DNA from 3 places in the Bradyrhizobium sp. AZCC 1578 genome. Region 2 is predicted to be linked to each of the others. Evidence: predicted binding sites of a transcription regulator. Region 2 holds the regulator's gene; each other region holds the start of a gene.
What was found. Region 2 encodes HrcA, which represses chaperone genes, less so after heat shock. Its sites were predicted from a motif close to GTTAGCACTCNCNNNNNGNGAGTGCTAAC; they were not measured.
Positions count from the first base shown of each region.

Region 1 (7,353 bases), 1.1 Mb from region 2:
TGCGTGGAGCCGGTCAGGTTCTGGCCGCTGACGGCGAGGTTGGCGACGAAGCGGTCCTTGCGGTCCGCACCCTTCGCGGCGGGGTAGCAGACGTCGAGGGTAGCGGCGGTAACGTTCTTGCCCTGACGGGTTTCCTTCAGAATGACATCGGCATTGCCGTCCATCAGCCCGTCGATCGCGGTGAAATAGCGCGTCTCGGTAGCACCGGGCGCGGTCTTGGGCTGCAGTTTCATCTGGGCGAAGGCGAGGTCCGAAGCGGCCGTGACAACCGCCAGGAGCAACAGAGCGGCGCAGAGAAAAAATCGCATGCGAACGGCCTCGTTATGGCGGGGGGTGAATGCGTTCACTTTTCCAGAACTAGCCCGGATTCGCGACTTAATTTTTGCCCCGCATTTCCCGTCTAACCGCCGGATCTGGCGGCGGCCGTTTTTTCGCCGAAATAGAAGCCGGTCACGGCGCCCACCAGGCCGACGAGAGGTGTGAGAACCAACTCGATCACGACCCGAATGGCCTTCAGTTCGTTAGTTTCCGGCGTGCAACTATTCGCGACGTGGCAGCCATAAATTGTGATTAGGCCAGTCACGACGACCGCCGCGACCACACCGACTAATGTCCACACCAGCCAAAGCGCAATAGTGCCGCGAATGTTCTCGCGGTCGGGCGTCGGATCGTAGGGCTTCTCGATGATTTGACCTGCGGTAGCAGGTACACTTGCTGTACGTCCTGTAGTTGTTGCCCCAAGCGTATTCAGATCCTGCACGTCAGACATCGGTGCCCCCAAAGACCGGTGCTACGAGATTGTTATATGCGGGAGACCTTCTTGAAGGTCTTGTTGCTTTCTTCGATCAGGATCGATGCGCCGGCGGCTTCCTTGTCGGAAAGATATTTTTCGCGGACGATCGCATCTTGCAAGACGGTGTTGGCCGACACGCCACGCTGCTTCGCCAGATCGACCAGTGCATCAAACAGCTCTTTGGGAAGGTCCGCAGTGATCTTAACGGGCTCGTTTGGGTCAGCCATTCGAAAATCTCCGGTTACCGGCAAATATAAGCCGCGTCCGAGGTGGCGTGAAGTAGGTCGGAAAAATATTGGACTGAACGAAAAAGCCCGCCACCTTGCAGGCGGCGGGCTGGTTTTGCAGCGGAAGTAGTCGGACTGAAGGCTCTCAGAAGCCCATGCCGCCCATTCCCCCCATGCCGCCGCCGCCGCCGGGCATCGCCGGGGCGGGCTCCTTCGGCAGTTCGGCGACCATGGCTTCGGTGGTCACCAAAAGGCCGGCTACCGACGAAGCGTCCTGCAGCGCGGTGCGCACCACCTTGGCCGGATCGATGATGCCCTTGTCGACCATGTCGACATATTCCTCGGTCTGGGCGTCGAAGCCGAAAGTCTCCGACTTGTTCTCCAGGATCTTGCCGACCACGATCGAGCCTTCGACGCCGGCGTTTTCCGAGATCTGGCGAACCGGGGCTTCCAGCGCCTTCAGCACGATATTGATACCGGCCTGAACGTCGGAATTGTCGTTGTTGATGCGGCCGACCGCCTTCTTGGCGCGGAGCAGCGCCACGCCGCCGCCCGGCACGATGCCTTCCTGGACGGCCGCCCGAGTCGCGTTGAGGGCGTCCTCGACGCGGTCCTTCTTTTCCTTGACCTCGACTTCGGTCGCGCCGCCGACCTTGATCACCGCGACGCCGCCGGCGAGTTTTGCAAGACGCTCCTGCAGCTTCTCGCGGTCGTAGTCCGAGGTGGTCTCCTCGATCTGCGCCTTGATCTGGGTAACGCGGGCCTCGATGTCCTTCTTCTTGCCGGCGCCCTTGACGATCGTGGTGTTCTCCTTGTCGATCACCACCTTGCCGGCGCGGCCGAGCATGTTGATGGTGACGCTTTCGAGCTTCATGCCGAGTTCATCGGAGATGAGCTGACCGCCGGTCAGGATCGCGATGTCTTCCAGCATCGCCTTGCGGCGATCGCCAAAACCCGGTGCCTTGACGGCGGCGACCTTCAGTCCGCCGCGCAGGCGGTTGACCACCAGCGTCGCCAGCGCCTCACCCTCGACGTCCTCGGCGATGATCAGGAGCGGACGGCCGGACTGCACCACGGCCTCCAGCACCGGCAGCATCGACTGCAGGCCGGACAGCTTCTTCTCGTGCAAGAGCACGTAGACGTCTTCCAGCTCGGCGGTCATCTTCTCGGCGTTAGTGATGAAGTAGGGCGACAGGTAGCCGCGGTCGAACTTCATGCCCTCGACGATGTCGACTTCGGTCTCGAGCGACTTGTTTTCCTCGACCGTGATCACGCCTTCATTGCCGACCTTCTGCATCGCCTGCGCGATCATCTTGCCGATCGCAGTGTCGCCATTGGCCGAGATGGTGCCGATCTGGGCGACTTCGGAGGAGGCGGCGACCGGCTTGGAGCGCTTCTCGAGGTCCTTGACCACGGCGTGAACCGCGATGTCGATGCCGCGCTTCAGGTCCATCGGGTTCATGCCGGCGGCGACGGCCTTGCCGCCCTCGCGCACGATCGCCTGCGCGAGCACGGTGGCGGTGGTGGTGCCGTCGCCCGCGGTGTCGTTGGTCTTGGAGGCGACTTCGCGCAGCATCTGCGCGCCCATGTTCTCGAACTTGTCCTCGAGCTCGATTTCCTTGGCGACGGTGACACCGTCCTTGGTGATGCGGGGAGCGCCGAAGCTCTTCTCGATCACGACGTTGCGGCCCTTCGGACCGAGCGTCACCTTCACCGCGTTGGCGAGAACGTCGACGCCGCGCAGCATGCGGTCGCGGGCGTCGCCGGAAAATTTAACGTCTTTGGCAGCCATTTGAGTTGCTCCTGGAAAATGGACCTCATCCTGAGGAGCGGGCATCGCCCGCGTCTCGAAGGATGATTTGTGAAAGCCGGCCCCTTCGAGACGGCAGCTTCGCTGCCTCCTCAGGGTGAGGCAGAGTGCCTTACGTCAGCACGCCCATGATGTCGGACTCCTTCATGATCAGGAGTTCCTCGCCATCGAGCTTGACCTCGGTGCCCGACCATTTGCCGAACAGCACGCGGTCGCCGACCTTGACGTCGATCGGAATCAGCTTGCCGGCCTCGTCGCGGCCGCCCGGGCCCACGGCGGTGACTTCGCCCTGCGACGGCTTTTCCTTGGCGCTGTCGGGAATGATGATGCCGCCCTTGGTCTTCTCTTCGGCATCGATGCGCTTGACCACGACGCGGTCGTGCAGTGGACGGAATTTGGTTTTAGCCATGACGTCTCCTCTTGAAGTTCCTCTGGGAGGCTTAGGTTTCGGGTCTGTACCACTCGAAAATGGCTGGGAATGCCGGTATTCGACGCCGCCCCGGGGCGGGGCAGCACAACCCTTAGCAATCATTGTATTTGAGTGCTAAACGTGGGGCCGGGGAATATGTCTTGGCGCTGATCCTGTCAAGCAAACAAGGAGATTAAAGCCTTGGTGAGGCCAATATAGGATGGTGCTTCGGAAACCAAATCGGTGCAGCGGCGTCATTTCAACCGACGTCATTGCTCCGGCAGGCTTTTTGCGGTTGGCTGCTTATCGGCTGCTTGACGGGAGCGGCCAAGTGATTGCTCGGGGGAATGCGATGATCAGCTCACGTAATGCGCGTACGGTTGCCAATCTGGCGATCGCGTCGGCGCTTTCGATCTTGCTGGCGGCGTGCAGCAGCATGAGCCTGCCGTCGCTGTCATCCAGTCCGCCGCCCGAGCCTGAAGTCGCGCCGGAAATGCCGGCAACCGTCCGCGCCGACGAGATCGTCGGCCGCTGGGGCCTTGCCTCGTTCCAGAATCCCAATGACCGCGCCCGCACCGAGGCCGCGGCGCGCGGGCAGTGCAAGCAGCCCTACGTGATCGGCGCTGGCGCCAATGGCGGCGTGGTCATGCATCTGGCCGATCAGGCGACGCCGCAGGAACTGCGCCTTAAGGGCAGTCCGAGCGGCAAGAACTATATCGGCCCGCCCGGTCCGGCCGGCGGCGACCAGGACCGCGAGATCGTCTCGTTCGACGGCCGTGTCATGGTCACCCGCTTCATCGAAAAGGATGCCGCGGTCCGTTACGGCAACATGGTCTATGTCCGCTGCGCGCCGCGGGCGTGAGGTGAATAATGAGACGTCCGTCATTCCGGGATGGTGCGTAAGCACCCCGGAATCTCGAGATTCCGGGTTCGCACTTCGTGCGCCCCGGAATGACAGCGACAAAAAAAACGCCGGCATCGCTGCCGGCGTTTTGTTTAGCGCACGTTAACCAGCCCGATCAATCGAACAGGGCGTCGATGTCGTTCTGCGAGGCGTGGCCGTCGTCGCCGTCCATCTTCGGGCCGTTGAGCAGCTTGGCATCGCCTTCGCGGGTATCGACGATCGGGGGTGCGTGCGCCTTGATGGCATCGACGCCACCCCAGATTTCCATCATCTCGACGATGTGCTGTTCGATGAACCTCATCGTGTTCATCACCTTGCTGATGCGCTGGCCTGTCAAGTCCTGGAAATTGCAGGCCTCGAAGATCGAGACGACGCGTTCCTGGATCTCCTCGCTGAGCAGCTTCTGCTGGTCCGGAGAAATGTTCTTGGAAAGCGCGGTCGCCGCCTGGTCGATCGCTTCGGTGGCTTCGAGAATCTGCTGGGTGGCCTGTTCGGTGCCGCCGACGACGGCGCCGAGTTCGCCATTGACCTTGGCCATTTCCTGGCCGTCAAAGCTCTTGCCGTGCAGGGTGGCGATTTCGCGCTTGGTGCGGTTGATGGCGTCGTGAATGAGGTCGAGCTCGACCTTCAGCTTCTCGCACTGCTCGATCTGCGCGCGATAGGTTTCCAGAAGCGCGTGGGACTCGGCGACTTCGCGGATAATGTCCGCGCTCTCGGTCGAAGCGGCGCGGGCGTGGCCGAAGCCGGCCATCTGTGACCGGATCGCGCGCAGCTCGGCCATGATCTCGCGATGCATCGGGCCGATCTCGCCGCCTTCTGTAGGCATGACAATTGGCGCATCGCCCAGAATGGCTTCGATACGAAAACGTTTGCGATTTACCGACATGAGTTTTTCCCACCCCTTAATTGCCCGCGTGTTTTAAACCATGGCGATTTAACGTCAGGTTCACGGCGCAATATCGCGCGTTGGCGCTTTGCCCGCGGCCGCACACCAGCGATTAACCATGAGGGGAGCGCGTTCACGCAAAATAAACGCTACCGGACAAATCCGGACGCGCTTGCCGACGTGGTGAATCGAAACACGGCTTCTGTTTACCAAACCGATTAGGTTTTGATTTGTATTGATCGCGCGCAGCGGCGCTCGTCGCGCTGCGGCGCCGCGAACCCGCAGTGACGAACAGTACAGAGTACGTCGATGTCCGGAAAAATCCTTGTTGCGCTCTTCGCGAGCGTGTCTTGCCTTTGCTTCGCCAGTGAGGCTGCAGCGATCGACGCCTCATCATCAGCTGAACCCACCGTGATCTACGCCCGCCAACCGGCGCCGGTGCGCATGGCCTCTGCCCAACGCTCCAACATGGGCGGCGGCTTCATCGAATTCCTGTTCGGCGATGCCCCGCAGGGCGGGCGCTATCAACAAGCGCCGGCCTATCAGCAGCAGCCGGATTACGGCTATGGCGGGCGGCGCGCGTTGCTGCCGCCGATGGATCCGCAGCAGTCGATGCGGCGCGAGGAGGAGGAAGCGTTCGATCCCGCGCAGCACCGGCTCGATCCGAAATATGAAAAGCAGGTGGTCGAGTATCACGGCAAGGAAAGCCCAGGCACCATCGTGATCGATACCCCGAACAAGTTCCTGTTCCTGGTGCAGGGCGACGGCAAGGCGCTGCGCTACGGCGTTGGCGTCGGCCGTCCCGGCTTCACCTGGTCGGGCGTCAAGACGATCTCGGCGAAGAAGGAATGGCCGGCCTGGACGCCGCCACCGGAAATGTTGGCGCGCCGCCCTGATCTGCCGCGGCACATGGAAGGCGGCCCGCAAAATCCGCTCGGCGCGCGCGCTATGTATCTGGGATCATCGCTGTATCGCATCCACGGCTCCAACGAGCCATGGACCATCGGCACCAATGTCTCGTCCGGCTGCATCCGCATGCGCAACGAGGACGTGATCGATCTCTACGGCCGCGTCGGCGTCGGCGCGAAAGTGGTAGTGATCTGATACGAGCCGCAAAAACAGTGTCGTCCCTGCGAACGCAGGGACCCATAACCACCGGTGCTTGTTGCCTGGCAGGCTGCGGCTCAAACCGCCGCGATTACGTACATCCGTGGTTATGGGTCCCTGATCGCGCTTCGCTTGTCAGGGACGACAGCGGAGGAAATCAAAACGGCCGCCTATCGGGCGGCCGTTTCGTTTGATCGCCGACGCGCGTCAGGCGTAATCGCCGTCACCGCCGTCACCGCCATCGTCGCCGTCGAAGCCATCGGCATCGTGATCCATGTCATCGTCATCGTGCGAGGCTTGATCGAAGAATCCCTGCCGCGAACCACTGTCATCATTGTTGTCGGCGCGTCGGCTCGACGACCCGATGTCGTTGATTCCGGCCTCGCGCGCGAGATCGCCGCCGGACTGATCGCCCCACGGCCTGCGGTCTTCGACACCGCCGCTGTGGTTTGCCGTGTCGCCGAAAGCTTGATGATTGCCGCCGCCGCCCATCATCCCTCGAATGCTGTTGAGCAGCAGCGATCCGCCGACCACGCCGGCTGCGGCTGCTGCCGCCGTGCCGAGGAATGAGCCGCCACCGCCGCCTTGCTGCGGCTGCTGCGCGCCATAGGGTTGGCCGTAGGCCGGCTGGTTATATTGTCCGGGCGGCGGCGTCTGCTGCAGCACCTGGCCGCTGTTCCACGTCGGGCGGCCGCCCATGTCGGGCGCGCGAACATTGGGCACAGAGCCGTGCTGCTGATTCTGCCCGAAGATCGCGTCGCGCATCGAATCGAGGAAGCCGCCGGGTTGGTTTTGCTGGCCCGCCGCCGCTTCCAATTCCTGGATGCGCGTGTCGGCGCGCTTCAGTGCCTCGTCCTGCACAAGCGCGGTTTGCACCAGCGCATAGACCGCGTTGGGCGCGTTGCGCAGGCCCTCCATGATTGCGGACATGGCCTCCGGATCGCGCTTGGCGCTCTCCAGCTTGGCGAGCCGGTCGAAAAGATCGTCAATCAGTTGGCGTTCTTGCGGTGTCATGGCCCTCTCCCTCGCGTCGAATCGCGATCGATGCGCCCGAGGATGTAAGGAGGGTTTTGTGTCGCAAGTAGTGGGCGGCCGAATTAAATTTTGGTATGCGACAAAACGCCAAGCGGCTTTCGCGGATATCTGTCAGCTCAATGTGATTCTATTCGCCGCCAGCAATGTCGGGAATCGATCGCTTGCCAGAAATGCGTGTTCCG
Region 1 is NZ_JAZHRZ010000001.1:5,080,138-5,087,490, forward strand. Features, by position in the region: gene V1290_RS24320 (hypothetical protein) at 1-308, opposite strand, end outside; gene V1290_RS24325 (hypothetical protein) at 401-769, opposite strand; gene V1290_RS24330 (hypothetical protein) at 802-1,020, opposite strand; gene groL (chaperonin GroEL) at 1,166-2,812, opposite strand; gene V1290_RS24340 (co-chaperone GroES) at 2,943-3,239, opposite strand; gene V1290_RS24345 (hypothetical protein) at 3,592-4,101, shown strand; gene V1290_RS24350 (protein phosphatase CheZ) at 4,259-5,029, opposite strand; gene V1290_RS24355 (L,D-transpeptidase) at 5,339-6,133, shown strand; gene V1290_RS24360 (DUF2076 domain-containing protein) at 6,344-7,150, opposite strand; gene V1290_RS24365 (ChbG/HpnK family deacetylase) at 7,283-7,353, opposite strand, start outside.
Region 1: V1290_RS24340 (co-chaperone GroES) is a predicted target of HrcA. The motif match lies at 3,351-3,379, and genes of this name have one in related genera.

Region 2 (7,353 bases):
GGGCCAGGCGACGCACAGGGCCGAGACAAAATGCGCACTTCGCTCGTCGGGCGTGGTGGCGCCGCGCTCCTGCAACAGGCGCTCGACCCTGGTCATCGCCGCGATGAAATCCTTGCCATTGCCGGCCCAGCGCGCCGAATAGATTCCGGGCGCGCCGTCGAGCGCATCAACTACGAGACCGGAATCGTCGGCAAAGGCCGGCAATTGCGCGGCTTTCGCCGCCGCGATCGCCTTGATCGCGGCATTGGCCCGAAACGTCTGGCCGGTTTCCTCGGGCTCGCCGAGACCCAGCTCGCCCGCGGAAACCGCCTCGACGCCGTGCGGCGCGAGCAATTCCTGCATCTCGGCGAGCTTGCCGGGATTGTGGGTCGCGATCACGAGCCGGCCGGTGATTCGACGGTGCATGTGCGATCAGACTACGCCACAGCCAGCTTCTGCAAGTCCACCAGACGCGCGACACCCTTGCGCGCCAGTTCCATCAGCGCCAGGAACTCGTCTTGTGAAAACGGCGTCTTCTCAGCGGTGCCCTGCACCTCGATGATGCGGCCGTCGCCGGTCATGACGAAATTGGCATCGGTCTCGGCCTCGGAATCCTCGGCATAATCGAGGTCGAGCACCGGCGTGCCCTGATAGATGCCGCAGGAGATCGCGGCGACATTGTCGCGCAGCACGTTGGCTTTCAGCATGTTGCGGTTCTTCATCCAGCCGATGCAGTCGGCCAGCGCCACCCAGGCGCCGGTGATCGAGGCCGTGCGCGTGCCGCCATCGGCCTGGATCACGTCGCAATCGACCGTAATCTGGCGTTCGCCGAGCGCTTCGAGGTTGACGGCTGCGCGCAAGGAGCGGCCGATCAGCCGCTGGATCTCGACGGTGCGCCCGCCCTGCTTGCCGGCGGCGGCCTCGCGGCGGGTGCGCTCCAATGTGGCACGCGGCAGCATGCCGTATTCGGCGGTTACCCAGCCGCGACCCTGGCCCTTCAACCAGGGCGGCAACCGTTCTTCCAGGGTGGCTGTGACCAGCACATGGGTGTCGCCGAACTTCACCATGCAGGAACCTTCGGCATATTTGACCACGCCGCGTTCCAGCGACACGGGGCGCAACTGATCGGGCGCACGGCGGCTCGGCCGCATGGGGAATCCTTCCAAAAATCGAGCGAAAATTCGTTCGCGGTGCTTGTAGGAGGGGGAGCGGGCAGCGGCAAGGGTTTTTGCCTTGTTTCGGGGTAGAGGTTCGGTTCTGAATCAATCAGAACCGAACCTCTACCTTCTTGTTTTGATGCGTTTTCTTTACGCGAACCGGCGGCCGCCCCCGGATCCAGTCCGAGGGCATGCTTCGCTCGAAAACGCTATGTGAAGCGGACGCTTGTCATCGGCGCGCCGGATCGACAAATTAGGGTATCAGGGAGTTAACAGTGGCCCACCACGATCCGATTGGCCTGATCGCGCCGCATGCGGGGCTCGCCCAGCTCAACGAGCGCTCGCGCGACATTTTTCGTCAAATCGTCGAGAGCTATCTCGCGACCGGCGAACCCGTCGGTTCGCGCAACATCTCCCGCTTGATCGCAGTGCCGCTGTCGCCCGCTTCCGTGCGCAATGTGATGTCGGACCTCGAAGCGCTCGGCCTGATCTACGCGCCGCATACCTCGGCCGGCCGCCTGCCGACCGAACTCGGCCTGCGCTTCTTCGTCGACGCGCTGATGCAGGTCGGCGACCTCACCGAACCCGAACGGGAATCGATCCAGAACCAGCTTGCCTCCGTCGGTCGGGCGCAGTCGGTCGAGGCGGCGCTCGGCGAGGCGCTGACGCGGCTGTCCGGCCTGACCCGCGCGGCCGCCGTGGTGCTGACCGCAAAATCCAATTCGCGGCTGAAACACATCGAATTCGTGCGGCTGGAGCCGGAGCGCGCGCTGGTGGTGCTGGTCGGCGAAGACGGCCAGGTCGAAAACCGCGTGCTGACGCTGCCGCCCGGCGTGCCTTCCTCGGCGCTGACGGAGGCGAGCAATTTTCTCAATGCTCGGATTCGCGGCCGCACGCTCGCTGAGGCGCGCCTCGAACTCGAAACCGCGATGGCGCAGAGCCGCATCGAGCTCGACCAACTGACGCAGAAGGTGATCGAGGCGGGGATTGCGAGCTGGTCGGGCGGCGAAAACGAGGACCGGCAATTGATCGTGCGCGGGCATGCCAACCTGCTGGAAGATTTGCACGCGCTCGAAGATCTCGAACGCGTCAAGTCGCTGTTCGACGATCTCGAGACCAAGCGCGGCGTGATCGACCTGTTGGGCCGGGCCGAGCGCGCCGAAGGCGTGCGGATCTTCATCGGATCGGAGAACAAGCTGTTCTCGCTGTCCGGTTCCTCGACCATCATCGCACCCTATAGCGACGCTTCGCACCGCATCGTCGGGGTTCTCGGCGTGATCGGGCCGACCCGGCTGAACTATGCGCGGGTGATTCCGACGGTGGATTACGCCGCCCGCATTGTCAGCCGGATGCTGGGCGGCTGATCCGCCACGAATCGACCTTAATCAGGGCTGGTTGCGCTTGATTTTCGGCCCCTAAAGCACGATATCCCCGGCAGCAAATCCCCATCCAACCAGAACCGTTTTTTGAGAAGGCAGTCTTATGACCGATCCCAACCGGCCGAGTGACGACGGGGCACAACCCGCCAACCAGACCGGCGAGCCCGTGGTCTCAAAACCCTACATCATGCCCGACGATCCCGAGGAAGGATCGGTCGAGGCGTTGACGAAGGAAGCGGCGGGAGCGCGCGACAAGATGCTGCGCACGCTGGCTGAGATGGAAAATCTGCGCAAGCGCACCGCCAAGGAAGTCGCCGACGCGCGCGCCTACGGCATCACCGGCTTCGCCCGCGACATTCTCGAAATCGCCGACAATCTGCAGCGCGCGCTCGATGCCATGCCGGCCGAGACCAAGGCCACCGCCGATCCGGCGCTGAAGGCGTTCATCGAAGGCGTCGAGCTGACCGAGCGCTCGCTGCTGAACACGCTGGAGAAGAACGGCGTCAAGAAGTTCGATCCATCGGGCGAGAAGTTCGATCCCAATTTCCAGCAGGCGATGTACGAAGTGCCCGATCCGTCCGTTCCCGCAGGGACGGTGGTTCAGGTCGTGCAGGCCGGCTTCATGATCGGCGAACGCATACTGCGCCCGGCGCTGGTCGGCGTGTCGAAGGGCGGCGCCAAGGCGGCACCGGCCGCCAACAATGAGCCGAACAGCGCGGCGTAAATAGGCGCGCAAGTCGTTTCGAACCATGAGGGCCCCGCTGCGGAAGCTCGGCCTTCATCCTTCGAGACGCGCGCAGGCCCGCTCCGCAGGGATGAGCGGTCTACGGAGTATCACCGAAGGCGGTTGACGCGGGCCTATGCTTACAGCGGCCTCTCGTCCGCCCTCGGCCGGTAGGTCCCAAAACTCCAGAGATTGCCTTCCGGGTCGCGGCAGGCGAAATCGCGGCTACCATAGTCGGTGTCGCGCAGGTCCATTTCAATGATGGCGCCGGAGGCTTTGACCTTCGCATGTAGGGCGTCGGGATCGTCGACCGCGACATACAGCGCGTCCGTGCGACGGCCGCCGATATCGCCGACGAGCTTGCCGTATTCGTCCTCCCTGCTCTGGCCGAGCATCAGGATCGAGGGTCCAAAGGCAAGCTCGGCGTGATGGATGGTGCCGCCGTTCCGGTAGACGGCGCGTTCGGTGAAACCAACAACCTCCTTGAGCCAGCGGATCATCGCTTCGGCATCCCGGCAGCGCATCGTCGGATAAAGGCGCGGCGCTTCGCTTTTGCTTGGACTGGTCACCGGCAACTCCTCGCATTGCGTTACCTCACTAGTATCGCGAGGCGAGGGCGGTCGGCTTGAAGATTTGTTACCTGACCGGCTACGCGTCCAGTGCGTCCAGCGGGCGCAGCAGGCGGCTGTCAGTCAGCGCCAGCCGGTGGGCCCAGGCCGTTGGCGATTCGCCGGCAAGGGTTGAAAATTCGCGGGCGAGATGCGCCTGGTCGGCATAGCCGCTTTCGGCCGCAATCCCTGCCCAGCCGCTTCCCGCTCCCGTCCGCGCCAGTCGGCAGGCTTCGTGAAAGCGCATCATGCGGGCAACCGGCTTCGGCGCCAGACCAATTTCCGCTCGGAAGCGATCGACCAAGTGCTTGCGGCTCCAGCCGATCTCTCTTGCAAGCGCAGTGATGCGCACGCTGCCCGCGCTGCGTGCGAGCCGTCCATAGGCGAATGCGATCTCGGGCGAAGGCCGATGGCTGGCACGCCCTGCAACAAAATCCTCGACCAGATCGAAGCGATCCTGCCAGCAGGATATCGCGCCAAGCCGCTCGCGCAGGTGCGGTCCCTCAGGCCCCAGTACGTCACCGATGTCGACCATGCGCGCGGTGAGATCGGCGACGGCCCCGCCAAAGAAGCGATAGGCGCCAAGCGGCGTGAAATCCACCTGCACGCATTCGGCGCCGCCATCGGATTCGATATGAACCGGACCGGCATAAAGCCCGGCGGCGAAACTCGGCTGCCGATCATCAGCGTCAGGATCGCGTCCGAGAGCGATCAGGAACGGTGTGCCGAAGCTGATGATCAGCGGGACTACCAGACCTGCGGTTTCGCGCTGGAAGAACCGGCCGGGCGCGGTTTCGCGATAGCCCGTCATGCCGGCGATCAGGCCTGTCATGCGCTGCGATGGCGCACGACGAATCATCTCGAACGCGAGTGGAGCCGCTGGACCTGACATCCCAAACCCCTGAAGCGGGCAAGACGAACGCACTAGGCCGCGATATCGCCCGACTGGATGCGCTTGACGCCGGCCTTGGTCATGTCGGCCCAGGCTTTTGCGAGCGAGCCCTGGGTGTCGATGCCGCGGCAGGCGTCCTCGATCACGTAAGTCTCGAAGCCCGCCTTGCGCGCATCCAGCGCGCTCCATGCCACGCAGAAATCGGTCGCGAGGCCAGCGAGGAAAACCCGCTTCACCTTGCGCGCCTTCAGGTACGCCGCGAGCCCCGTCGTGGTCTTGCCGTCGGCCTCGGTGAAGGCCGAATAGCTGTCGATGTCCTTGCGAAAACCCTTGCGGATAACGAGGCCGGCATGCGGGATCGCGAGGTCCTTTGACAGCGACGCACCCTCGGTCCCCTGCACGCAGTGATCCGGCCACAGCACCTGATTGCCGTAGGGGAGATCGATGGTTTCGAACGGCTTCTTGCCGGAATGGGTGGAGGCGAACGAGACGTGGCCCGCGGTGTGCCAGTCCTGCGTCATCACCACATTGGCAAAGCCCTTGGCGATGCGGTTGATGACGGGCACCACTTGATCGCCGTCTTTCACGGCAAGGCTGCCGCCTGGCAGGAAGCAGTTTTGCACGTCGATGACGAGGAGCGCGGAGGCGTTGTCGGGTTTCATCGGTGCAGCCCATGGCGTCGTTGGAACGAGGGCGAGGACGGATGCCGCGCCAAAGCCTGTCAGAACCAGTCTGCGAGAAAGCATAGCGCGTCTCCCTGCCATGAACCCGGCAGGGGGAAGGCTAGTTCCATTGGTGTACGAACGAAAGCCCGAAATTTCAGCGCGTCCTGAATATCAGGGCGCGCTTTTTTCGAATTCGCGATCAGGCTCGCGGCCGGATTCCGTCGCGCACGGCGCGGAAGCGTGGAAAGGCCTTGGTCCAATCATCGCGCGGCGAAGAGCCGATGATGCGCATCGAGGTCTGGGCGCCGAACCGCAGCCATTGCACGATCGTCACCGGCGTATTGTCCTTGCCGCTGATGGCGTCGATCCGGGTCTCGTAGCCGGGCTGGCCATCGATGCGGACCGGCTCCGACATCGTGATCCTGCCATCGCGGACGCCGGGAATGGTGGTCGCGATCTGCTGGGCAAAGCGGCCGCGATCGTCAGGCGACGCCGCCGTCGAGCCGATCAGGCCGATGATCATGAACGGCGCGACCTCGAAGCCTTTCTTTTCGTCGCTGTCGGAGAGAATGAGGGCGGCGCCCGGCGCCAGCGTACGGACGTTCTTGAAGCTCGAGAGTTCGCCGATCTTGAACGGCATCATCCCGAGCTGTTCCTCGACAGGAACCTCAACGCGGATCACGGCAGATGCGAACATCTGACGCACGGCATCGTCGGTATAGATCTTCGAGGCGTTCTCCGGCACCTGCACGGCGACGTAGCCGGAGAAGGTAGGGCCGGGCAGGATCATGGAATAACGGCGCACGCTGGTGGCGCCGTCCTTGGCGTTTTCGACGGTGTAGTAGGCGAGCCCCGCTTTGGTCTCGATGCTTTCCGGCTTGATGCCGCCAGTGCCGCCGGGATTGGCCTTGAAGGCATTGGCGACCTCGCCATAAGCCTCGGCGGGCAGGTCGGCGACCAGCACCTTGACGCCCTGGTCTTCGGTCTCGAATCCCGTGAACGCCCTGGCCTTGTTGAGGCCGACCAGCGGCGTCATGCCGACCCTGGCGCCCGGCGGGAAAACCGGGTCCGCGGCGAACGCGGAGGAGGTGGCGGCAACGAGGAGGGCAACCGCAGCAAAATATCTAAGTGGCTTCATGGAGGGTCTACCGGGTTTGCATGGAGGCCGTTCAAAGATCGGACGGTGGTGGAATCTGGGCCTCGGGGCGCGACTGGGTCGTTCCGTTCGGCCCGCTTTTAGCGGTTTTGGTGTCCCTGCAACAGGGCAGGACGGGCGTCCGTTCCCCCGCCTCGCTCCTATTTCGCGGCATTCTGCCCGGCCTCCGAGCTCTTTTTTTGGGCGCTTCCAGCGGCCAAATACCGCGTCCCCTCAACCGGCGGCCGGTCCACGCCGTGAGGATGCTGCCGTATCGCTGTGCAACGCTTCGGGGTGTGAGCGATAAAGGAGTTGCCGATTTCTTAACGCCGGTCACGGCACGGGGGCCCGGCCCCAGGCGGCACAATCTTTCAAACGCCAGCCTTTTCAGGCCCTAAGCTTGCGCTCGGTCCTTGCAGGCACAACCCCCCCTCCTATATGAGGCTCACCGTCGCAATATCGCGAGTATTTGAACGTTGGGGGTTCGGTTAGGTGCGCCGTCCAGGGCCCAGCCAACCTGCCGCAAAAAGAAGGATATGAGGACCATGGGAAAGGTCATTGGGATCGATCTCGGCACCACGAATTCGTGTGTCGCCGTAATGGATGGCAAGACTGCAAAAGTCATCGAGAACGCGGAGGGCATGCGCACCACGCCCTCGATCGTTGCCGTCACCGATGACGGCGAGCGCCTCGTCGGCCAGCCTGCCAAGCGCCAGGCGGTGACCAATCCCGAGCGGACATTCTTCGCGGTGAAGCGCCTGATCGGCCGCCGCTATGACGACCCGATGGTCGAGAAGGACAAGAAGCTCGTTCC
Region 2 is NZ_JAZHRZ010000001.1:3,971,498-3,978,850, forward strand. Features, by position in the region: gene rdgB (RdgB/HAM1 family non-canonical purine NTP pyrophosphatase) at 1-405, opposite strand, end outside; gene rph (ribonuclease PH) at 417-1,130, opposite strand; gene hrcA (heat-inducible transcriptional repressor HrcA) at 1,412-2,500, shown strand; gene grpE (nucleotide exchange factor GrpE) at 2,619-3,239, shown strand; gene V1290_RS18945 (VOC family protein) at 3,380-3,808, opposite strand; gene V1290_RS18950 (helix-turn-helix domain-containing protein) at 3,888-4,739, opposite strand; gene pncA (bifunctional nicotinamidase/pyrazinamidase) at 4,772-5,485, opposite strand; gene V1290_RS18960 (hypothetical protein) at 5,604-6,542, opposite strand; gene dnaK (molecular chaperone DnaK) at 7,085-7,353, shown strand, end outside.

Region 3 (7,353 bases), 2.8 Mb from region 2:
GTCTACTTCCCTCATAGCGGCGCCATCTCGCTGATGATCGACATGGCGGACGGACACACGGTCGCCTCCGCCGCAGTCGGGCGTGAGGGGGCAGTAGGCATGCTTTCGGTGCTCGGGCCGTCACCTTCAGATATGACGGCGATCGTTCGTGCGGCGGGCACCGCCTTTCGGATCCCCGCATCGCGATTTCACGCCGCGTTCAACCGGAGCCCCGCGATCCGGCACGCGGTCCAGATTCACGTCAGGGCTATGCTGATGCAGCTTCAACTCGGTTCAGCCTGCAATGCGCTTCACCCGGTCGAGGCGCGCATGGCTCGCTGGTTGCTCCAGCTTCGCGACCGCGTCGACCATGATGTGCTCCCGCTCACCCAGCAGGCGCTATCACAAATAGTCGGTGTGCGACGCACGACTGTGACGCTCCTGATGCGCAAGTTGCGCGCGTGCGGAGCGATCAAGTCCGATCGACGAGGCCTGATCGAGATCGATCCGGCGCGGCTCGCGACGGTCGCGTGCGAATGCCACAACGTCATGCATCTCGGAGTCGAGGAGATGTTCGCGCTCCATTCGGCCCGATCTCGCGCGGCGGTTCTGCCCGACGATCGGCGGATTCCGGGAATTAAATCGCGCGAAGCCATCTGAGCGCGTTTCCGCGACCGCTCGACCTTCCGCGTCGCGACTTGCTGCTGCGGCATTCCGGAACGCACATCGAAGGGCGGATTTTCTCCGCCAGATCAGGTTCTCTGCCGCCGATCACGTTCGAGCGCTGACTCGGATGTCGCCTCGAGCTTCGCAATCTCGCGCAGCACCTTCGCTGTCTGGCGCAGCTCATCGCGCTCAGGGCCCGGCTTCAGCCGTCGTGCCTCGTCAAGAAATTCCTTTGCCTGCAGCAGCCAGGTAGATGTGTCGGTTGAGATTTGCATGCGCGGCATGGCGCCCCTCCATCGCGATCATCACTTGATCTGTGTCGATGCTTACGCCGGGGAGCCGGCGCCGCGATTCCGCACACGGATGCTCGGCTCGTCGACCCAGGCTTCACGGGCAAACCAGGCGTGATCGGCGTGGCAGATCACGCAGCGGGTCCGTGAGAAAAACACTGCGCTGCGGCTGAAGCTCTCGCGATCAGTCTTGATGCCGGTGGGAATCGCATGTCCGGTTCGCGGACATTTGACCATGACCATTCCCATATCGCCCTCCCTAGAGATTGGTTTCTTGCTTGAAAAAGCACCGGCCGGTTGGAGTGCGTCACTTGTCGGTGCGGGTTACTTGGGGGGCATCGCGCACCGCGTCTGATGGAGCATCGGTAGTGGGCCGCATGCTCATCGCCTGGACTCGTTCCAACCGGCCGGATTCCTCCTTGACGTAGTCTCGGGTGTGAATTGAACGCCGGTCTTTAGCCGGCCTGGTGGAGAACCTTGGTGAAGTGCTTCCTGATCGGCTCACCCGTTTCCGTCGCAAGTTTCTGGGCAAGCACCCACAATTCCCTGTTCTGGTCAGAAGCGGTGTCGAACGCCTTGCGCGCTTGCGCCGCGGATACGCTAAGAACGTCAGTGGCTGACTTGCTGCCGAACAGACGGACTAAGTATTCAAGCGTGGAGGCGGCATTGGCGTTTGAGATTTCGAACAGCTTGAGCCCGTAATCGGTCGCGCCCCTCGCATTGCTCGAATAGCTCTCGCGTAGCGCTTCCGTCATTTCCTCTGACGCGGCCTTGATTTTCTCGCAGCCTTCACGTGCGCGGGCGAAGCCCTGCTCGGTAAGCTCGCTAACCACGCCAGGCGCGGCGATCTTGGAGAAGTCCAACCACGGCATTCCGAGAATATTCGTTCCGTTCACGGTGACTTTCATTTCGCTTTCACTCACGGCAGCATTACCTTTCCCAAGCGAAAGCATTCCTCGCGACGTTTGCTTTCGTCACGAGAGCTCGCGCTCCGCGTTCGATCAGATTGTGGATGAGGATTTTGCCCAGCCCTCGATCTTACTTTGCCCAGGAGTATCGGGACTGTCGGTTCGGTTTGCGACTCTCGCGATAAGTTTTTTTGAAATTGTCAACGCATACGCTGGTATATTTTACCCCGCACTGTGCATAACCGGGATATCTCAAGCGGCGGGAAGGTTTTGCTTCAGCGTGACGTTGCAGAAACACCGCGCCGTTGCGGTCCGGATCCGCGCAAACGAAAAACCCCGGCATTTCTGCCGGGGTTTTGCATTTGTGGAGCGAGATCCCGGCTCTGCGGTGCACCGCGTCCGGGACGACTTCGTCGCTTAGAAGTCCATGCCGCCCATGCCGCCGCCCGGGGGCATGCCGGCGCCGGCGCCGGCGTTCTTCTTCGGCAGTTCGGCGATCATGGCTTCGGTGGTGATCAAGAGAGCCGCGACGGAAGCTGCGTTCTGGATCGCCGCACGGACCACCTTGGTCGGGTCGATGATGCCCTTGGAGACCAGATTGCCGTATTCGCCGGTCTGCGAGTCGAAGCCGTAATTGTACTGCTCCTTCTCGAGGATCTTGCCGACGATGACGGAGCCGTCTTCGCCGGCGTTGATCGCGATCTGGCGGGCCGGCGCGGAGAGCGCCTTGCGCACGATCTCGACGCCGGTCTTCTGGTCGTCGTTCTGGGTCTTGAGGCGCTTGAGCTGCTCGGTGGCACGGAGCAGGGCGACGCCGCCGCCCGGCACGATGCCTTCTTCAACCGCCGCGCGGGTCGCATGCATCGCGTCATCCACGCGATCCTTGCGCTCCTTCACCTCGACTTCGGTCGCGCCGCCGACGCGGATCACGGCGACGCCGCCCGCGAGCTTGGCCAGACGCTCCTGCAGCTTCTCACGGTCGTAGTCCGAGGTGGTTTCCTCGATCTGCGCCTTGATCTGCTGCACGCGCGCCTCGATGTCGGCCTTCTTGCCGGCGCCGTTGACGATCGTGGTGTTTTCCTTGTCGATCATCACCTTCTTGGCGCGGCCGAGCATCTGCAGCGTGACGTTCTCGAGCTTGATACCGAGATCTTCCGAGATCGCCTGACCTCCGGTCAGCACCGCGATGTCCTGCAGCATGGCCTTGCGGCGATCGCCGAAGCCCGGAGCCTTGACGGCCGCGACCTTCAGACCACCACGCAGGCGGTTGACGACGAGGGTGGCGAGGGCTTCGCCTTCGACGTCTTCGGCGACGATGACCAGCGGCTTGCCGGTCTGCACCACGGCTTCGAGCAGCGGCAGCAGCTCGTTCAGCGAGGAGAGCTTCTTCTCGTTGATCAGGATGTAGGCGTCGTCCATTTCAACGCGCATCTTGTCGGCGTTGGTGACGAAGTAGGGCGAGATGTAGCCGCGGTCGAACTGCATGCCTTCGACGACGTCGAGTTCGGTTTCGAGCGACTTGGCTTCCTCAACCGTGATCACGCCCTCGTTGCCGACCTTCTTCATGGCGTCAGCCAGGAACTTGCCGATTTCGGCGTCGCCGTTGGCGGAGATGGTGCCGACCTGGGCGATTTCCTCGTTCGAGGTGACCTTCTTGGAGTTCTTGACGAGGTCGGCGACCACGGCTTCCACCGCCAGGTCGATACCGCGCTTCAGGTCCATCGGGTTCATGCCGGCGGCAACCGACTTGGCGCCTTCACGGACGATTGCAGCCGCGAGCACGGTCGCGGTGGTGGTGCCGTCGCCGGCCGCGTCAGCGGACTTGGAGGCGACTTCGCGCACCATCTGCGCGCCCATGTTCTCGAACTTGTCGTCGAGCTCGATCTCCTTGGCGACGGTGACGCCGTCCTTGGTGATACGGGGAGCGCCGAACGACTTGTCGAGCACGACGTTGCGGCCCTTCGGGCCGAGCGTGACCTTCACGGCGTTGGCGAGAATATCGACGCCGCGCAGCATGCGGTCGCGGGCGTCGACGCCGAATTTGACTTCTTTGGCTGACATATTTGGTTTCCCTGAGTTAGTCTTTGTTTCTCACCCTGTCGGGGAGGCGCCTTGCGGGCGCTCCTCAGGGTGAGCGTGGCAGGCGATGTCTTAGGCGGCCTTCTTCTTGGCCGAGGTGGCGTCGAGCACGCCCATGATGTCGGACTCCTTCATGATCAGGAGTTCCTGGCCGTCGATCTTGACCTCGGTGCCCGACCACTTGCCGAACAGCACGCGGTCGCCGACCTTGAGGTCGATCGGGATCAGCTTGCCGGCTTCGTCACGGCCACCCGGGCCGACGGCGATGACTTCGCCCTGGGAGGGCTTTTCCTTGGCACTGTCCGGAATGATGATGCCGCCAGCGGTCTTCTCTTCGGCGTCGATGCGTTTGACGACGACGCGGTCGTGAAGCGGACGGAAGTTCATGCAGTCCTCCTAAACGTCTGGGAATGTTGTAGAATTCTGGAATTTTGGCAGTCCGGGCCAGCGAGTGCCAACCCGGCTGCGGCTGATTTAGGCCAGTATTCTTCGGGGGACAAGGGCTTCTAGCAGAAAAATTGGCACTCAAATATGTCGTCTGCCAATTTTGTTCGGCATGATTAACGCAGCGGCGGAAGCCTCCGGACCCGTATTAGCACGTGCGGTAAGCTGCTGCTAACGCGTGAATTTTCAACAATTCATTAAACATTTAGGCTTGTGATGGGTTGGTATCGTGCGTCACATTTCTCTCATGTGAGCGCATCTCCGCCGGGGTGGCTCGGTGTGTGGCCACCACGTGAAATGCGCTTCCAGCAATGGAGGTTTGGCATGGTCTCGCGGGTTGGAGTTGCTTCCGACGACTTCCGGAAGCAGGTGCTGGGTTACGGGCTGACGACGGCGCAAATTCTGTATCGGATGCCGGATCATCCTTCATTGCTGCAGACCTATGTCTGGCAGAACTACGATCTGTTTCCGAAATTCCCGGCGCTGAAGGACTTCCTCGCGTTCTGGCAGGAAAAGCTTGATGGCCCGCTGTATTCCGTGACGGTGGCGCATTCCAGGCTGATCAAGCCGGCCGAGCTGCGTGCAGTCGACGGGGTATTCAGGCTGCATTGATTTTGTGGTCGGCGCCGTAGGGTGGGCAAAGGCGCGCTTGCGCCGTGCCCACCATCTGACTCCGCTCGCGATGGTGGGCACGCTTGCGCTTTGCCCACCCTACAAAAAAGTTTTGTGTTAGCCTCCGACATCAAACGAATGAGGGAGGTAGGCAATGTCCAAGCCGAAGAAGGCGACTTCAAGAGCCGCAGCCAAAACCGCCGTCAGGAAGAAATGGGCGGGGTACAAAGGCGCTGCCAAGTCCTCCGCGCGCAAGACCATCAAGTCCAAGGGACGCATTTCCGCTGCGAAAAACACGACGACCAAAGCCCGGCCGAAGCAGCGCATCGCCATCAGCCATCACCGCGAAGAAGATTTCAAGGCCGACGGCCTGCGCACTTATGCAAAGTACCGCGACCTCGGGATTGCCGACGCGACCCACGGCCTGGCGCAGGCGCATGTCATCCGCTTGGTCGGCCCGTGCAACCCGGCGGAAGTTTCAAAACTGCATTACCACGACGTCGAGTTCCAGATGGTCTATGTGCTCAAGGGCTGGGTGAAGACCTATATGGAAGGGCAGGGCGAGACGCTGATGAAGGAAGGCAGCGCCTGGACCCAGCCGCCGCGCATCAAGCATCTGATCATGGATTATTCCGATGATGTCGAGTTGCTGGAGGTGATCCTACCGGCGGAGTTCAAGACGGTGGAATTAGCGAGTTGACTCTCGCGGTCGTCATTCCGGGCGCGCGTAGCGCGAGCTATGATGTGCAATTGCACATCATGGCTCGATGCTTCGCATCGCCCCGAAATGACCGCTAGGTCATCACCCCCACCACTGCCCCCATCAAACACGTCGCCAGCGTACCCGACACGATCGACTTCAATCCCAGCGCATTGATCTCCTCGCGCCGATCCGGTGCCATGGTGCCGAGGCCGCCGATCATGATGCCGAGGCTGGCGAAGTTGGCAAAGCCGCACATCGCGTAGAGCATGATCAGCCGCGAGCGCGGATCGAGCGCGTCCGTGCCGAGTTTCGAGAGGTCGAGATAGGCGATCAGCTCGTTGAGCACGGTCTTGGTGCCCATCAGGCTTCCGGCCGTGACGGCTTGCGGCCAGGGCAGGCCCATCAGCCAGCACACCGGAGCCATCACGAGCCCCAGCAGCCGCTGCAGCGAAATTTTGGCGCCGCCGATCTCGGGCAACAGCCCGAGGATCGCATTGACGAGATAAACCAGCGCCACCAGCACCAAGAGCATCGCGACGATGTTGAGCAGCAGTTCGAGCCCGGCCGCAGTGCCCTTGGTGATTGCATCCATGGTCGAGGACGCATGCGTGTCGGGATCACTGAGCGAACCGCCAGTGCGCTTGTCGGAAGTCTCCGGCACCATGATCAGGCTGATCAGTATCGCGGCCGGCGCGCCCAACACGGACGCAATGACAAAATGTGCCGCCGCGTCCGGGATCAGCGGCGCCAGGAATGTGGCGTAGAGCACCAGCACGGTGCCGGCGATGCCGGCCATGCCGCCGGTCATCACCAGGAACAACTCGCTGCGCGTGAGTTGCGCCAAATAGGGGCGGATGAACAGCGGTGCCTCGACCATGCCGAGAAAGATATTGGCCGCGGCCGATAGCCCGACCGCGCCGCCGACGCCGAGCGTGCGCTCCAACAGCCACGCCATGCCGCGCACGATCGGGGGCAGTACGCGCCAGTAGAACAGCAGCGTGGTCAGAACGCTCATGACCAGCACGATCGGCAGCGCCTGAAATGCCAGGATGAAATCCGCGCCCGGCGCCTTGAGATCGAACGGCAGCGCGCCGCCGCCGAGATAGCCGAACACGAAGGAAGTGCCGGCGCGCGTCGCCGCCGCGATCGTGCCGACGGCGTCGTTGATGGCGCCAAAGGCTTTTGCCACCGGCGGCAGCTTGAGCAGCACCAGCGCGGTAACGATGGTGACGGCCAGCCCGATCGCCACCTGACGGAGCGACACGGCGCGGCGGTTCTCGCCGCACGCCCATGCGATCGCCAGCAACGCCAGCACGCCAAACGCCGATTGCAGTTGCAGCATGAATCCCCCCGGAACCCCTGGGGAGCGATTATGCCAACCTTGTCGATTTGTGAAAGCCCAACTCGTATCCCGGACGCGGTGTGCCGCGCCCGGGGCACCGAAAGTCAGCCCCGTCCCACGAACGGCATCTTGGTCGCCATGACGGTCATGAACAGCACGTTGGCATCTAACGGCAGGCCCGCCATATAGGCCACCGCATCGCCGACCGCCTTCGCGTCCATGCGCGGCTCGTGTTTCATCGTGCCATCGGGCTGCATCACACCGGGGCCGGCGACCATGCGGTCGGTCATTGGGGTTGCGGCATTGCCGATGTCGACTTGGCCGACTGCG
Region 3 is NZ_JAZHRZ010000001.1:1,170,593-1,177,945, reverse strand. Features, by position in the region: gene V1290_RS06135 (Crp/Fnr family transcriptional regulator) at 1-639, shown strand, start outside; gene V1290_RS06130 (hypothetical protein) at 732-929, opposite strand; gene V1290_RS06125 (hypothetical protein) at 972-1,184, opposite strand; gene V1290_RS06120 (phasin family protein) at 1,391-1,843, opposite strand; gene groL (chaperonin GroEL) at 2,261-3,904, opposite strand; gene V1290_RS06110 (co-chaperone GroES) at 3,995-4,309, opposite strand; gene V1290_RS06105 (usg protein) at 4,691-4,978, shown strand; gene V1290_RS06100 (cupin domain-containing protein) at 5,133-5,678, shown strand; gene V1290_RS06095 (NupC/NupG family nucleoside CNT transporter) at 5,773-7,023, opposite strand; gene V1290_RS06090 (SDR family oxidoreductase) at 7,128-7,353, opposite strand, start outside.
Region 3: V1290_RS06110 (co-chaperone GroES) is a predicted target of HrcA. The motif match lies at 4,353-4,381, and genes of this name have one in related genera.